4 regions of the Streptomyces sp. NPDC056128 genome follow, and region 2 is predicted to be linked to each of the others. Evidence: riboswitches for the same ligand, from Rfam matches in the RefSeq annotation. Region 2 holds a riboswitch; each other region holds the start of a gene.

The links. Region 2 has a riboswitch for cyclic di-AMP ahead of ACFC1X_RS19260 (M23 family metallopeptidase). Riboswitches for the same ligand answer to the same signal wherever they lie in the genome.
Region 1: it holds a riboswitch for cyclic di-AMP, as region 2 does, so the genes downstream of both, ACFC1X_RS38235 (M23 family metallopeptidase) here and ACFC1X_RS19260 (M23 family metallopeptidase) in region 2, are expected to answer to the same signal.
Region 3: it holds a riboswitch for cyclic di-AMP, as region 2 does, so the genes downstream of both, ACFC1X_RS20825 (C40 family peptidase) here and ACFC1X_RS19260 (M23 family metallopeptidase) in region 2, are expected to answer to the same signal.
Region 4: it holds a riboswitch for cyclic di-AMP, as region 2 does, so the genes downstream of both, ACFC1X_RS09080 (transglycosylase SLT domain-containing protein) here and ACFC1X_RS19260 (M23 family metallopeptidase) in region 2, are expected to answer to the same signal.

What each region holds. Positions count from the first base shown of each region.
Region 1 is NZ_JBHJVQ010000043.1:42,618-46,290, reverse strand. It holds gene ACFC1X_RS38245 (M16 family metallopeptidase) at 1-646, shown strand, start outside; gene ACFC1X_RS38240 (M16 family metallopeptidase) at 643-2,031, shown strand; cyclic di-AMP (ydaO/yuaA leader) riboswitch at 2,223-2,387, shown strand; gene ACFC1X_RS38235 (M23 family metallopeptidase) at 2,400-3,164, shown strand; gene ACFC1X_RS38230 (GntR family transcriptional regulator) at 3,364-3,673, shown strand, end outside.
Region 2 is NZ_JBHJVQ010000009.1:7,546-11,218, reverse strand. It holds gene ACFC1X_RS19265 (PP2C family protein-serine/threonine phosphatase) at 1-746, shown strand, start outside; cyclic di-AMP (ydaO/yuaA leader) riboswitch at 971-1,126, shown strand; gene ACFC1X_RS19260 (M23 family metallopeptidase) at 1,138-2,178, shown strand; gene ACFC1X_RS19255 (aldo/keto reductase) at 2,314-3,258, shown strand; gene ACFC1X_RS19250 (PrsW family intramembrane metalloprotease) at 3,281-3,673, opposite strand, start outside.
Region 3 is NZ_JBHJVQ010000010.1:103,722-107,394, reverse strand. It holds gene ACFC1X_RS20840 (DUF397 domain-containing protein) at 1-171, opposite strand, end outside; gene ACFC1X_RS20835 (helix-turn-helix transcriptional regulator) at 193-1,053, opposite strand; gene ACFC1X_RS20830 (ATP-binding protein) at 1,268-1,774, shown strand; gene ACFC1X_RS20825 (C40 family peptidase) at 1,818-2,291, opposite strand; cyclic di-AMP (ydaO/yuaA leader) riboswitch at 2,295-2,442, opposite strand; gene ACFC1X_RS20820 (hypothetical protein) at 2,811-3,119, opposite strand; gene ACFC1X_RS20815 (ATP-dependent Clp protease proteolytic subunit) at 3,127-3,673, opposite strand, start outside.
Region 4 is NZ_JBHJVQ010000003.1:217,510-221,182, reverse strand. It holds gene ACFC1X_RS09085 (polyprenyl synthetase family protein) at 1-416, opposite strand, end outside; cyclic di-AMP (ydaO/yuaA leader) riboswitch at 984-1,139, shown strand; gene ACFC1X_RS09080 (transglycosylase SLT domain-containing protein) at 1,144-1,635, shown strand; gene ACFC1X_RS09075 (HAD family hydrolase) at 1,661-2,461, opposite strand; gene ACFC1X_RS09070 (GNAT family N-acetyltransferase) at 2,728-3,673, shown strand, end outside.

The DNA of each region.
Region 1 (3,673 bases), on a different contig from region 2:
CTCGCTGCCCGACGTCATGGGCGGCCAGCTCCGCGAGGTCGTCGAGGAGGAGGTCCCGGCCCGCGCCCTGATGGCGGCCTACCGCCTCCCGGAGGACGGCACGCGCGCGAGCGACGCGGCCGACCTGGCGCTCACCGTCCTGGGCGGCGGCGAGTCGTCCCGCCTGTACAACCGGCTGGTGCGGCGCGACCGTACGGCCGTCGCCGCCGGTTTCGGCCTGCTGCGGCTCGCCGGGGCGCCCTCCCTGGGGTGGCTGGACGTGAAGACGTCCGGTGACGTCGAGGTGCCGGTCATCGAAACCGCCATCGACGAGGAGCTGGCCCGGTTCGCCGAGGAGGGCCCCACCGCCGAGGAGATGGAGCGCGCCCAGGCCCAGCTGGAGCGCGAGTGGCTGGACCGGCTGGGCACGGTCGCCGGCCGCGCCGACGAACTGTGCCGGTACGCCGTGCTGTTCGGCGACCCGCAGCTCGCCCTCACCGCCGTGCAGCGGGTGCTCGAGGTGACGGCGGCGGAGGTCCAGGAGGTCGCCAAGGCCCGCCTGCGCCCCGACAACCGCGCGGTGCTCGTCTACGAGCCGACCGCCCCCACCGACGAGAACGCCGCCGAGAACGACGCCACCGACGAGAACGAGGAGGCGGCCAAGTGACCGACCTCGCCACGATGGACTTCCACGCCCAGCCGCAGGCCGGCGAGCCCAAGCCGTGGGCATTCCCCGCGCCCGGCCGCGGCAGCCTCGACAACGGGCTGACGGTGCTGCGCTGCCACCGCCCCGGCCAGCAGGTCGTCGCCGTCGAGGTGCTCCTCGACGCACCCCTGGACGCCGAGCCGGCGGGCCTCGACGGTGTCGCCACGATCATGGCGCGCGCCTTCTCCGAGGGCACCGACAAGCACTCCGCCGAAGAGTTCGCCGCCGAGCTGGAGCGCTGCGGTGCCACCCTCGACGCGCACGCCGACCACCCCGGCGTCCGGCTCAGCCTGGAGGTGCCCGCCTCGCGCCTCGCCAAGGCGCTCGGCCTCGTCGCCGACGCCCTGAGGGCACCCGCCTTCGCGGACAGCGAGGTCGAACGGCTGGTCCGCAACCGCCTCGACGAGATCCCGCACGAGCTGGCCAACCCGGCCCGCCGCGCGGCCAAGGAGCTCTCCAAGGAGCTGTTCCCGGCCGGGACCCGCATGTCGCGCCCGCGCCAGGGCACCGAGGAGACGGTCGAGGCCATCGACGCCGGCTCCGTACGCGCCTTCTACGAGAGGCACGTCCGCCCCGCCACGGCCACCGCCGTGGTCGTCGGCGACCTCACCGGCGTCGACCTGGACGCGCTGCTGGGCGAGACGCTGGGCGCGTGGACCGGCTCCGCCGCCGAACCCCGTCCCGTGCCGCCGGTGACCGCCGACGACCGGGGCCGGGTCGTCATCGTGGACCGGCCCGGCGCCGTCCAGACGCAGTTGCTGCTCGGCCGCACCGGATCCGACCGGCACGACCGCGTGTGGGCCGCACAGGTGCTCGGCACCTACTGCCTCGGCGGCACCCTCACCTCCCGCCTGGACCGCGTCCTGCGCGAGGAGAAGGGCTACACCTACGGCGTCCGGGCGTTCGGGCAGGTGCTGCGGTCCGCGCCGGACGGCACCGGCGCCGCCATGCTCGCCATCAGCGGCTCCGTCGACACCCCCAACACCGGTCCCGCCCTGGAGGACCTGTGGACGGTGCTGCGCAAGCTCGCCGCGGAGGGGCTCACCGACCCCGAGCGTGACGTGGCCGTGCAGAACCTGGTGGGTGTGGCGCCGCTGAAGTACGAGACGGCCGCGGCCGTGGCGAGCACCCTGGCCGACCAGGTCGAGCAGCATCTGCCCGACGACTACCAGGCGACGCTCTACCGTCAACTGGCCGCCACGGGCACCGTGGAGGCCACGGCGGCGGTCGTGAACGCCTTCCCGGTCGACCGTCTGGTGACCGTCCTCGTCGGTGACGCCGCGCAGATCAAGGAGCCCGTCGAGGCCCTCGGCATCGGTGAAGTCACCGTGGTGGCGGCCGAATAGCGGCACGCGCGGGAGGAGGCCCCGGTGACCGGAGTGTCACCGGGGCTGCCGTTTGTCCGAATTGAGGGAGAGGCTGCCTGTCTGCCCTGTGGCATGCGCTACAAAAGCGCTGTTGCGTTTGAGGATTGAACACAGCCGCGTTTAGCGTCATCCGGGCTGTTCGTCAGGCAGTGCGCCGCACCCGCGGCACCGGACAGTCATCGCCGAGTCCCCGTACGGCGCGAGCCAGGGGAGCCGGGGACCCACCGTAGTCCCTGGGGTGAATCGGACGCCCGCGCGCGCAGCGAGGGGGTCCGTAGGAGACCTTCCTGCTCCGAACCCGTCAGCTAACCCGGTAGGCGAGAGGGAAGGAAAGGACCAGCCTCTACATGGCGTTCACGCGCGCCACCGGGAAGCACCGGCGTCCCAGCAGGATGCACCGCAGTACCGCCCGCGCGGCGGGTGTCGCGGCCCTCGCCACCACCGGCGTCGTCGGCACCCTCGCGGCTCCGGCGCTCGCCGCCGAGCCCGAGGTGGAGCGGAGCGGACTCACCCCGGTCATCAGCATCGGCGACTCCCTGGCCGAGGAGATCGACGCCCAGGCCCTCGCACAGCGGCAGGCCGCCGCGGACGCCGCCGCCCGTGAGGCGGCCCAGGAGGCCGCGCGCGAGCGGGCCGCCGAGGCGGCCAAGGAGGCGCGCGAGGCCAAGGAGCGCGCCGCGCGGGAGGCGGAGCGCAAGCGCCTCAACACCTTCGTCCCGCCGATCACCTCCTCCTACGTCTCCACCGCGTACCAGGCCGGCAGCTCCCTGTGGTCCTCCGGCAGCCACACCGGCATCGACTTCCACGCCTCCAGCGGTACGACCGTGCACGCGGTCGGCGTCGGCACCGTCGTCGAGGCCGGCTGGGGCGGGGCGTACGGCAACCAGGTCGTGATCAAGATGCACGACGGCACGTACACGCAGTACGGGCACCTGTCGTCCGTCGGCGTCTCCGTCGGCCAGTCGGTCGACCCCGGCCAGCAGATCGGCCTCTCCGGCGCCACCGGCAACGTCACCGGGCCCCACCTGCACTTCGAGGCCCGTACGAGCCCCGAGTACGGCTCGGACATGGACCCCGTCGCCTACCTCCGCTCCCACGGCGTGAACGTCTGACGGCGGACCCCGCCACACCATCCGAAAGCCCCGGCCTCCGAGCCGGGGCTTTCGGTTTTCGTCGGCGCGCGGCCGCCCGTCGTAGGCCAAAAAATATCCATGAAATCCGCTCCGCCGTCGGAATATCCGCTTGATTGGCCTAGAGTCGCTGGACACGTCAATCGTCGACGTTTCACGGGGATTAAGGCGGAGGTCGGTCATGCGTATTCCGGCGCATTCGGTGTGCACGGCGATCCGGGACGACATCGTCGCCGGAGTCCACGCGCGCGGGGGCCGGCTCACCGAGGAACTCCTCGCCCGCCGCTACGGCGTCTCCCGCGTCCCGGTCCGCGAGGCCCTGCGCACGCTGGAGGCCGAGGGCTTCGTGGTGACCCGGCGGCACGCGGGCGCGTGCGTCGCGGAACCGACCGAACAGGAGGCCGCCGACCTGCTGGAGACCCGTACGCTCCTGGAGCCCCTCGGCGCCGCCCGGGCCGCCCGGCGCCGGACCGACGCCCACCTCAAGGTGT
Region 2 (3,673 bases):
GCGCCGTACTGCCCGAGCCGGCCGAGCGGATCGCCGGCTTCGAGATCGCCGTCGGCTACGAGGCCGCGCAGGCCGGCGCCTTCATCGGCGGTGACCTGTACGCGGTGCAGGACAGCGCGCGCGGCGTCCGGCTCATCGTGGGGGACGTGCGGGGCAAGGGCATGGGAGCGGTGGCCGCCGTCGCCGTGGTGATCGGCGCCTTCCGGGAGGCCGCCGAACAGGAGGCGACGCTGGAGGCGGTGGCGCAGCGCCTGGAGCGGGCGCTGGCCCGCGAGGGCACCCGGCGCGAGGGACTGGACGCCTTCGAGGGCTTCACCACCGCCGTCCTGGCCGAACTCCCGCACGGCGCCGGGACCGTACGCATCGTCAACCGCGGGCATCCGCCGCCCCTGCTGCTCCACGGCGACGGCACCGTGGGGTCGCTGCCCGCCCGGGAGTCGGCGCTGCCGCTCGGCATGGGCGAGCTGGGCGTGTGGCCCGACCGCGCGGAGGAGACCGCCTTCCCCGGTGGGGCCACGCTGCTGCTGTACACCGACGGGCTGTCGGAAGCCCGGGACGACCGGGGGGAGTTCTACGATCCGTACGCGCGGCTGTCCGGCCGCGTCTTCCGCCACCCGGCGAAGCTGCTCGACACCCTCGCCCGCGACGTGCGCCGCCACTCCGGGGGCGGGATGGCGGACGACATGGCGCTGCTCGCCGTACGGCGGCCACGGCGCGGCGAGCATGATCATTGTCACGAGCCGTGACGGGGTGGCGTCCCTCCGCATAACAACTGACGATCCGTCAGAAGAAAGTGGCGTGAAGGGGAATACTGACCGGCGGTCAACTCGCCCGGTTTTCACCGATCCTGAGGTGTACGTCCGGGCTGTTTTCGTTAATGATCAAGAGGAACAGCTTGGAATCCGGGCCCCGGGTCTATTAACGTTCGATAACGCAGCGCGGTCGTCCCAGCCGTCACAGAAGGCGGCTCCGTGCGCACGCGCCGAATCCCGCAAGGGAACCGGGGAACCACCACATTGGGGTGAATCGGGCGTTTGACGTCGTGGCAACACGGCTGCATGCGCGCGTAGGAGACCTTCCTGCTCCGAACCCGTCAGCTAACCCGGTAGGCGAAAGGAAGGAAAGGAGTACGCCCACGTGGCGTCCAACCGGCCTGCCCCCGAGGCCCCGTTCGTGCCCAGTCGGCACGACACCGAAACCTTCGGCTACGAGAGTTACCGCACCGAAGAGGGCCCTTGGGAGGAGTGGAATCCCACCGAGGACTCCATCCGCCCCGTACGCGGCCGGCACCGCGTCGCCAAGCAGCGTGGCGGGCTCGCCCGCAGCTCCACCGTCCTGGGCGTCGGTGTCATAGCCGCCGTCGGCGCGGGCGGCATGGCCAGCGCGCAGACCGGCAAGCCGCCGGTGTCGATCTCCATGCCGGACCTGCCCAACGTCGGCTCGCTCATCTCCGACGAGGACGCGCCGCAGCCGGAGGGTTCCAGCACCCCGCTCAGCGGCATCGGCGTGACCGCCGCCGCCGACACCACGGAGGGCACCGACACCGCGGGCGCCGGTGAGTCCCTGCGGGCCCGGATCATGGCGCAGGCCGAGCAGCAGCAGGCCCAGGTCGAGACCAAGGCCGCCGCCGAGGCCGCCGCGGCCGCCGAGAAGAAGGCCGCGGAAGCCGCCGCCAAGGCGGAGAAGGAGGCCGAGGCCAAGGCCGCCGCCGCCAAGAAGAAGGCGGAGGAGGAGGCCGCGAAGAAGGCCGAGGCCGAGCGCCTGGCCAAGCTGGCCAAGCAGTTCACGCTGCCGACCTCCTCGTACACGATCTCCTCGACCTTCGGCCAGGCCGGCGCCTACTGGTCCTCCGGCCACCACACCGGCCTCGACTTCGCCGCACCCACGGGCACGCTGCTCAAGGCCGTGCACAGCGGCACCATCACGTCGGCCGGCTGGGACGGGTCGTACGGCTACAAGACCGTGCTCACCCTGGATGACGGCACCGAGATCTGGTACGCCCACCAGTCCTCCATCAGCGTCAGCGTCGGCCAGGAGGTCACCACCGGTGACGTCATCGGCCGCGTCGGCGCCACCGGCAACGTCACCGGCGCCCACCTCCACATGGAGGTCCACACCGACGGCGGCTCCGGCATCGACCCGATGGCCTGGCTGCAGAGCAAGGGCCTCACCCCCTGAGTCACCGGCCCATCCGCTTCCCCGCTGGTCCCCGGCGGTCCTGACGGCAACCCCCCGACGTCAGGGCTGCCGGTTTGCGGGGTTTTCGCGTCCGTACCGGAATGACCTGATCCGGTGCGTTCGTTGACGCCCTACATGACTTCTCTGCGCAAGCTCGGCTCCTCCGACCTGGAGGTCTTCCCCCTCGCCCTCGGCGGCAACGTCTTCGGCTGGACCGCCGGCCAGGACCGGTCCTTCGCCGTCCTGGACGCCTACACCGCGGCCGGCGGCAACTTCGTGGACACCGCCGACTCGTACTCCGCCTGGGTCGACGGCAACAGCGGCGGCGAGTCCGAGACCGTCCTCGGCCAGTGGTTCGCGGCCCGCGGCAACCGTGACGACGTCGTCCTCGCCACCAAGGTCAGCCAGCACCCCGAGTACCCGGGGCTCTCCGCCGCGAACATCAAGTCTGCGGCCGACGCCTCGCTGCGCCGCCTGGGCACCGACCACATCGACCTCTACTACACGCACTTCGACAAGCCCGAGGTGCCGGTCGAGGAGATCATCGGCGCGCTGGACGAGCTGGTGAAGGCGGGCAAGGTGCGGCACATCGCCGCCTCCAACATCTCCGCCGAGCGGCTCGCGGCCTCCCTGGAGTTCTCCGACCGCGAGGGCCTCGCCCGGTACGTCGCCCTCCAGCCGCACTACAACCTGGTCTCGCGCGACACCTACGAAGGCGGGCTGCGCGACCTCGCCGAGGGCGCGGGACTGGCCGCCGTGCCGTACTACGCCCTCGCGGCCAGCTTCCTCACCGGCAAGTACCGGCCCGGTGCGAGCGTCGACAGTCCGCGTGCGGGCGGTGCGGCCAAGCACCTGGAGACCGAGCGCGGCCGGCGGGTGCTCGCCGCCCTGGACGAGATCGCCGAGGCGCACGACGCCCCCGTCGCCACGGTCGCCCTCGCCTGGCTGGCCGGCCGGCCGACGGTGGCCGCGCCGATCGCGTCCGCGCGCACGGTGGAGCAGCTGCCCGCACTGCTGGGCGTCGCGGAGCTGAGCCTGACGGACGACGAGGTCGCGCGGCTGACACGGGCGTCGGCCTGAGCGTGACGCCGCGGGTGCCGGCCTACGGGCGGTAGGGGCCCGGCGGTGCGTATGGGTGGGCGTACGGGACGTACGGCGCCTGGGCCGGGTACGGCGCCGGGGGGCCGCCGCCGTACGGGCCGTACGTCCCGTGCGGGTACGCCCAGGGCGGCGCGGGACGGGGCACGGGCGGTGCCGTCGCGCGGGCCGCGTGGTCCAGGGCCGGGCGGGCCGCGCCGCGCCGGTGCCACAGGGCGTCCAGCATCTCCCGCTCCCGCACGGCGTAGTCGGCGCCCGCCCCGCCCCGGCGGCCACGCTGCCGCAGGAACGCCAGCGAGGTCGCGTACGCCTCGTACTGGGCCACCGCGCGTGCCGCCTCCTTCCCGCCCTGCCGCCGGGCGTGCTGCCGGGCGACGCGGCGGGCCCGCATCGAGCC
Region 3 (3,673 bases), on a different contig from region 2:
GGCCCCGGCGGGGTTCTTGGAGTCGCGCACCGCGAGCAGTCCGGCCCAGCGGCCGGCCGGCGGCCGGGCCGTCTCCACGCAGTTGTTCGCGCCGGTGCTGTAGCTGCTGCGCAGCCACCGGACGCCGGTCAGATCAGTGCCGGCAGAGATGCTCCGGGGGAGTTCGGACATGGAGCCTGACATGGTGCCTCCTTACGCGCCTGCCGCGGTCGCGGCGATGAAGTCCAACGAGTCCTCGGGCGAAAGGGCATGGATCAGAAGGGCGTTGAAGGCCTCGGTATAGGCCTCTAGGTCTTCTTTCCGTTCGAGGTGCAGGCTACTCGTCAAGTGGTCGAGAACAACCACGTCCAGATCAGAAGTGCTCGAAAAGGAGAAGATTACGAAAGGGCCGGTGACACCGATGTGCGCCCCGGCGGCAAACGGCAATACCTGGAGCCGGACATGGGGCAGCCGCGCCGCCTCCACCAGCCGCTCCAGCTGACGGGCCATCACCCCCGGGCCGCCCACCTGCCGGCGCAGCACCGCCTCGTCCAGCACCGCGCTCAGCTCCAGCGGCGGCTCGCCGCGCAGCACGTCCTGCCGGGCCAGCCTGACCTCCACCAGCGCGTCCAGCCGTTCCTCCGGCATGCCGTCCACGGCGGCCCGCGTCACCTCGCGGGCGTACTCCGGTGTCTGGAGGAGTCCGGGGACCACCGTGGTCTCCAGCGTGCGCATGGCGCCGGCCTGGGACTCCAGGCTGATGAAGTCGCGATAGGTGGGCGGCAGCACCCCGCGGTAGGCGTGCCACCAGTGGTGCCGGCCGCCCGCGTCGTCGGAGCGCGCCAGCATCACCAGCAGGCCGCGCAGCTGGTCGTCGTCCACGCCGTAGGCGTCGAGCAGTAACCGCACGTCGGCCGGTTTCGCCCCGCTCGTCCCGGTCTCGATGCGGCTGACCTTCGACTGGTGCCAGCCCACCAGCCGGGCCGCCTCCCCGCTGGTGATGCCCGCCGTCGTGCGCAGGGCGCGCAGTTCCGCGCCCAGCTTCCTGCGGCGCACCACCGGACCGTGCTGCATGGGCCACTCCCTTACTCCTTATGGGCCGCCCAAATCCGCTCTGCCGTCGCAGAGTTCACCGCTTCGAGCGACAGATATATGCATATCTTGGTGGATCGCCGTCCTTCACGGGCCGGGTGGTGGCAGTCTGGCGGCGAAGCACCAGTCCGGGACCGTACTCGAACCATCCGCTTCGTGTCGGACCACGGTCCCGTGAGAAAGGGACGACGTCGCCATGGCAGATCACCTGGAAGCATCCGTCACTCTGCCGAGCGATCCCGCTTCGGTGGCCGCCGCGCGCACCTATGTGGTCGGCACGCTGGTGGAGTGGGGCCTGCCGGCGGACGCCGACGTGTCCGACACGGTCCGGCTCATCGTCTCCGAACTGGCGACCAACGCGGTCCAGCACACGCTCGGGCAGTCGCCCACCTTCACGGTGGACCTCGTCCTCGACCGTGACGAGCGGCTGCGCATCGGAGTCACCGACAGCCATCCGCGATTTCCCAAGCGCCTGCCCGCCGCCGTGCAGCAGGACAACGGCCGCGGCATGGTGATCATCCGCTGGCTGACGGCCGAATGCGGCGGCAAGCTGCGGGTCCGCCCCACACGGGAGGGCGGCAAGACCGTCTCCATCGAACTGCCCTGGACCGCCCCCGGCCCGCCGGCCGCCGCCGAGGGGGTGACGGCGGGGCAGAACACCGTCATCCCCCTCGGGAGAGCTACTCGCCCCCGGGCTGTTTGACCCCGTGTCACTCGAGCACGGGCCGGTTGACCCCCCCCAAGGGCTATTTGACCCGGCCGTAGGAGACGCTCCCGGTCCAGATCTTCTGCAGGCGCACCACGTCCCCGGTCTTCGGGGCGTGCCAGAGCTTGCCCTTCCCGGCGTAGATGCCGACGTGGTAGACGCTGCGGCCCGAGTGGAAGAAGACCAGGTCTCCCGCCTTGCGCTTCTTGGCCGAGATGTGACGGGTCTTGTTGTACTGCTGGGCCGCCGTGCGCGGCAGCTTCTTGCCGGCCTTCTTGAACGAGTACAGCGTCAGGCCTGAGCAGTCGAACCTGCGGGGCCCGACGGCGCCCCACCTGTAGGGGGAACCTTTCTTGGAGGCCGCGACCTTGAGGGCTTTCGTCGCATGAGGCGCCGCGGCCGCCTCCGAGGAGAAACCGGGGACCACGACGGAGCCGCCTACCGCGGCGAGAGTGAGGGCCGAGGCCGTACCGGCGCGAGCCATCAGGGACGGGACACGATTGAGCGCGGACATGCGCAACCCTTCGTCAGCCGCCTGTGAAGGATGACCTGTCGGATTCGGGCTGGCGAAGTTGCCCGGCCGCACGAGTGCGGCTTCACCCCAAGGGCTGCTCGGTCCGGCGCCTCTCCCACGGAGGCGACCGCTCCTGCGACCCGTCGTGCTCGGGTCCTCCACTCCTGCCGATCCACTTCCCTCGCGACCGGTCGTCCGGGCGGCGGCAGGATTCGGCGTCCGCCCGGACCGCCCCGCCGCTGCGGCGGGGGCTTGTCGTCAGTCACGGATCTTGTCTCGCCGGAGGGGGAATTCCCAACGGAACGTGCCTTTTGTGTTGTTACTCACCACCCACCCGTTCGGGTGGACACCCCTGTGTTCGAGCCGGGGCCGTAGGCGGTGACGACCCCGGGACCAGCGGCGCAGCGGTGGGCGCGGACGTCGGGACAGGAGGGCCGCGCAACCCGGACCGGTCGTCAACCGGGTGTGTTCCTACGCCGAAAGGGGGTACGTCTTTTGGTGCGTTTCGAACCCCGCCGCTCAACTCTCGGAACACGGCGGAAGACTGAGACGTCCCGTCCGCCGCTCGCCGTCCAGCACGCGCAGGGCACGGGCGAGGGTGGGCGCGTGCAGTTCGGTCTCGCCGCGCGCGTGCATCAGCTCCAGCGCGTCGCGCAGGGCCGCGGCCTTGCCGACCAGCGCCTGGGCGGCCCGCAGTCCCCGGTAGGTGTCGCCGTCCTGCGCGGGGTTGATGCGCCCGAGCAGGTCGACGACGTCCAGGTAGCGGTCGATCAGCTCCGCCTCGGCGCGGGTCAGGGCGGGCAGGGGCGGCAGTTCCGGTGGCAGCATCGGCCGTTCACCGGGTGCCGGGCGTCGCGGGCGCGGCGGAGCGGTCGGACACGATCCGGTCCACCAGCCCGTACTCCAGGGCCTGTTGGGCGTTCAGGACGGTGTCCCGCTCGATGTCCTCGGTCACCTGCGCCGGAGTGCGGCCCGTGTGCCGTACAAGGATCTCCTCCAGGCGGGCGCGGATCCGGGTCAACTCCTCGGCCTGGATGGCCAGGTCGCTCGCCTGCCCCTCCATCGGCCCGGTGAGCGACGGCTGACGGAGCACCACCCGCGCCCCGGGCAGCATCGCGCGCTTGCCCGGCGTGCCCGCCGCCAGCAGCAGCGCGGCGGACGCGCCGGCCTGTCCGAGGCAGGTCGTCTCCACGTCGCAGGCGACGTAGCGCATCGTGTCGTAGATCGCCGTCATGGCCGTGAACGAGCCGCCGGGGGAGTTGATGTAGAGGGCGATGTCCCGGTCCGGGGCCTGGTGCTCCAGGTACATGAACTGCGCCATCACGTCGTTCGCGGAGGTCTCGTCGACCGGCGTCCCGAGGAAGACGATCCGCTCCTCCAGC
Region 4 (3,673 bases), on a different contig from region 2:
TCGGGACCGAGGTCGGCGAGGATCTGGGAGGCGCGGGCGAAGAGGAAGTCGCCGGTCAGCACCGCGACCGAGTTGTCCCAGCGGACGTTGGCGCTGGCGACCCCGCGCCGCACGGCGGCCTCGTCCATCACGTCGTCGTGGTACAGCGTGGCCAGGTGGGTCAGCTCCACCACCACGGCCGAGGGCACGATCCCGGGGGCGTAGGGGTCGCCGAACTGGGCCGAGAGCATCACCAGGAGCGGCCGGAACCGCTTGCCGCCGGCCCGCACCAGGTGCTGGGCGGCCTCCGTGATGAAGGGCACCTCGCTTTTGGTTGCTTCAAGCAACCCTTCCTCGACCGCGACCAATCCGGCCTGGACATCGGCTTCCAGAGCCTGGTCCCGCACGCTCAGCCCGAACGGCCCGACGACGGTCACGAGGGGTCTCCTGTCTGCTGGTGCCTACTGGCGATTACCTGGTTTGTCGATAGGTCGCTGCCACCACTCGAGTCAGCGTATCCGGTCACCTTTCGATCACCGCTAGCGCCCACCGTTACAGGCCGGTCGGTATCGGATCATGAGCGGTATGTTTTTGATCAGTCGATATGAGCACATATTGGCCGATTTCAATATCGCCTCCCCGGTCCCGAACGGATGCCCTCCCGGCGCGCGAAAACACCGGACGGGTGAAGCACTCTGCATCGAGGGCCGGTTGGGGCGCAGTTGGGATTAATGCCCGTTTTGCCGCGCTTGTTGAGGCCCGTGAGTTGGCTCACTCTGCAGCACCCTCGGGCAACCCCGCCGCAACCTGTGCCCTCCCTTTGCGCCGCAAGCCAGTTGAGGCTTGGCAACCGCAAAGGATCAAGACCCCGAAATGCCTCAGACCAAGGTCAACAGGACGTTGGGTGATTCCTGCACTTGTTCCGGACATGTGCTCTCGCATACGTTCCCGGCCTGTCGGGCGGACGCCGAATCCTGCCATCGCCCGGACACACAGTCATCCACTCAACTCACTCGCCGGCAGGAGCGGGGGACCCAGGTAAGTCGCCGCACCGGTCACCACCGGAGCGGCTCGGGGTGAAGCCGTACCCGTCAGGGCGCGGCCGGGCACCTCCCCGCCCGAACCCGACAGCTCACCTCGCAGGCGTCAGGAGAGGGACACAGCATGTCTGCCATCGGTCAGAACCGTCACGCCCGGACCACCCGCATCGCCCGCAAGCTCGCCGTGGCCGGCACCGGTGCCGCGGTGCTCGCCCTGCCGCTCATCGGCGCCACCGGCGCGTCCGCGGCCACCCCGGCCGCCACCAAGACCGCCGCCACGGCGGCGACGACGTACCCGGACAACCTCGACGGCTGGATCCGCGAGTCGATGGACATCATGGCGCAGCACGGCATCCCCGGCTCGTACGACAGCATCCACCGCAACATCATGCGGGAGTCGTCCGGCAACCCGCTGGCCATCAACAACTGGGACATCAACGCCATCAACGGCACCCCGTCCAAGGGCCTGCTCCAGGTGATCGCCCCGACCTTCCAGGCGTACCACGTCGAGGGCACCTCCTGGGACCCGTACGACCCGGTCGCCAACATCACCGCCGCCTGCAACTACGCGGCCGACCGCTACGGCTCGATCGACAACGTCTTCGGCGCGTACTGAGCCGTACTGAGCTGTACAGGGACGTTCAGAAGATCCGTTCGAGGACGACGGCCACGCCGTCGTCCTCGTTCGTCGTGGTGACCTCGTCGGCCACCGCCTTGAGTTCGGAGTGGGCACCGGCCATGGCGACGCCGTGCGCCGCCCAGTCGAACATGGGGATGTCGTTGGGCATGTCGCCGAAGGCGATCGTGCGCCGGCGGCCCACCCCCAGGTGCTCGGCGGCCAGCGCCAGGCCGGTCGCCTTGGTGATGCCGCACGGCTGCAGCTCCACCGTGCCGGGCCCCGACATGGTGACCGTCGCGAGGGAGCCGACCACCGCGCGCGCGGTCGACGCCAACTCGTCGTCGCTCAGGTCGGGGTGGCGCAGCAGCACCTTGCTGATCGGGGTGCGCCACAGCTGGTCGCGCCGCTCCACCCGCACCGCGGGCAGCGTGGGGTGGGGCATCAGGTACCCGGGCTCGATGAGGGTCAGGCCGTCGACGCCGTCCTGGTCGACCGCGGCGTACACCTGGCCCACCTCGGCCTCGATCTTGCCGAGCGCGGTCTCCGCCAGCTCCCGGTCCAGGGTCACCGACCACAGCATCCGGTGCGCGCCGGCGTCGTACACCTGCGCGCCCTGCCCGCACACCGCGAGCCCCGTGCACCCCAGGCGGTCGAGCAGGGGCCGCACCCGGGGTGCCGGGCGCCCCGTCACCACCAGATGGCGCGCACCCGCCCGGGCCACCCGCGCCAGCGCGGCCAGCGACCGTTCGGAGACGGTGTCGTCGCCGCGGAGCAGCGTGCCGTCGAGGTCGGTGGCGACGAGTGAGTATGCGGTGCGGTCCATGATCAGAGAATACGGACGCGGCAGCGGTCCGACTCACCCGCGACCGGTTCCGAACGAGGACGCGGCGAGTACGTTCGAACGCGCACGACGGCGCACGAACATGTCCGAAACCTGGCACATCATCGGCTAAAGCCGGTTAAGGGCCTGTGCACCGGTTGGCAACAACATGGTCTGCTACCTACCCCCCGGGGCGGCCCCCGGGGTACCTTCCTGTTGTCCAGGGGGGACTTGATCGGGGGGTCGGGTTGAACAGCGGACGCGTACGTGTGCTCAGGCCACAGGAGCTGGGCGAGGGGGAACGGGAGCACTGGCGGGAGCTGCGCGCCAAGTCGACGGCGCCGCGCAACCCGTTCATGGAACCGGAGTTCACCGACGTCGTGGGCCGGGTACGGCCGCGCGCGCGGGTGGCGGTGCTGTACGACGGCGGTGAGGCGGCCGGATTCCTGCCGCACGAACGCGGGCCGCTGGGCCAGGGCCGGGCGATCGGGCTGGGGGTGTCGGACTGCCAGGGCGCGATACTGCGCCAGGGCCTCGCCCCGGACCCCCGCCGCCTGCTGCGGGCCTGCTCCCTGTCGAGCCTCGCCTTCGACAACCTGGAGGCCGAGCAGGGGCTGTTCGTGCCGTACGCCGCCGAGGAGCACACCACCTACGTCATCGACGTGGAGAAGGGCTACGAGGCGTACGAGAACGTCCTGCGCACCCAGTCGCCGAAGTTCCTGAAGACCACGCTCGCCAAGGAGCGCAGGCTGGGCCGCCAGGCCGGCGACGTGCGCTTCGTCTTCGACGAGCGTGAGCCGGCCGCGCTGCGCACGCTCATGGAGTGGAAGTCGGCGCAGTACCGCAGGACGGGACGCCGGGACCGGTTCGCGCAGGAGTGGATCAGCCGCCTCGTCGCCCGGCTCGCGGAGACGCGGGCGCGGGAGTGCACGGGCACCCTGTCCGTGCTCTACGCGGGCGGCCGGCCGGTCGCCGCCCACTTCGGGCTGCGTTCGGCGACGGTCCTGGCGTGCTGGTTCCCGGCGTACGACCCGGACTTCGCCAAGTACTCGCCGGGGCTCGTCCTGCACCTGCGGATGGCTCAGGCCGCGGCCGCCGAGGGCATCGGACTGCTGGACATGGGGCGGGGCCCGGCGGAGTACAAGGATTCGCTGAAGACCGGGGAACTGCCGGTGTACGAGGGGGCGGCGACGCGTCCGGGGGCGGGCGCCGCCC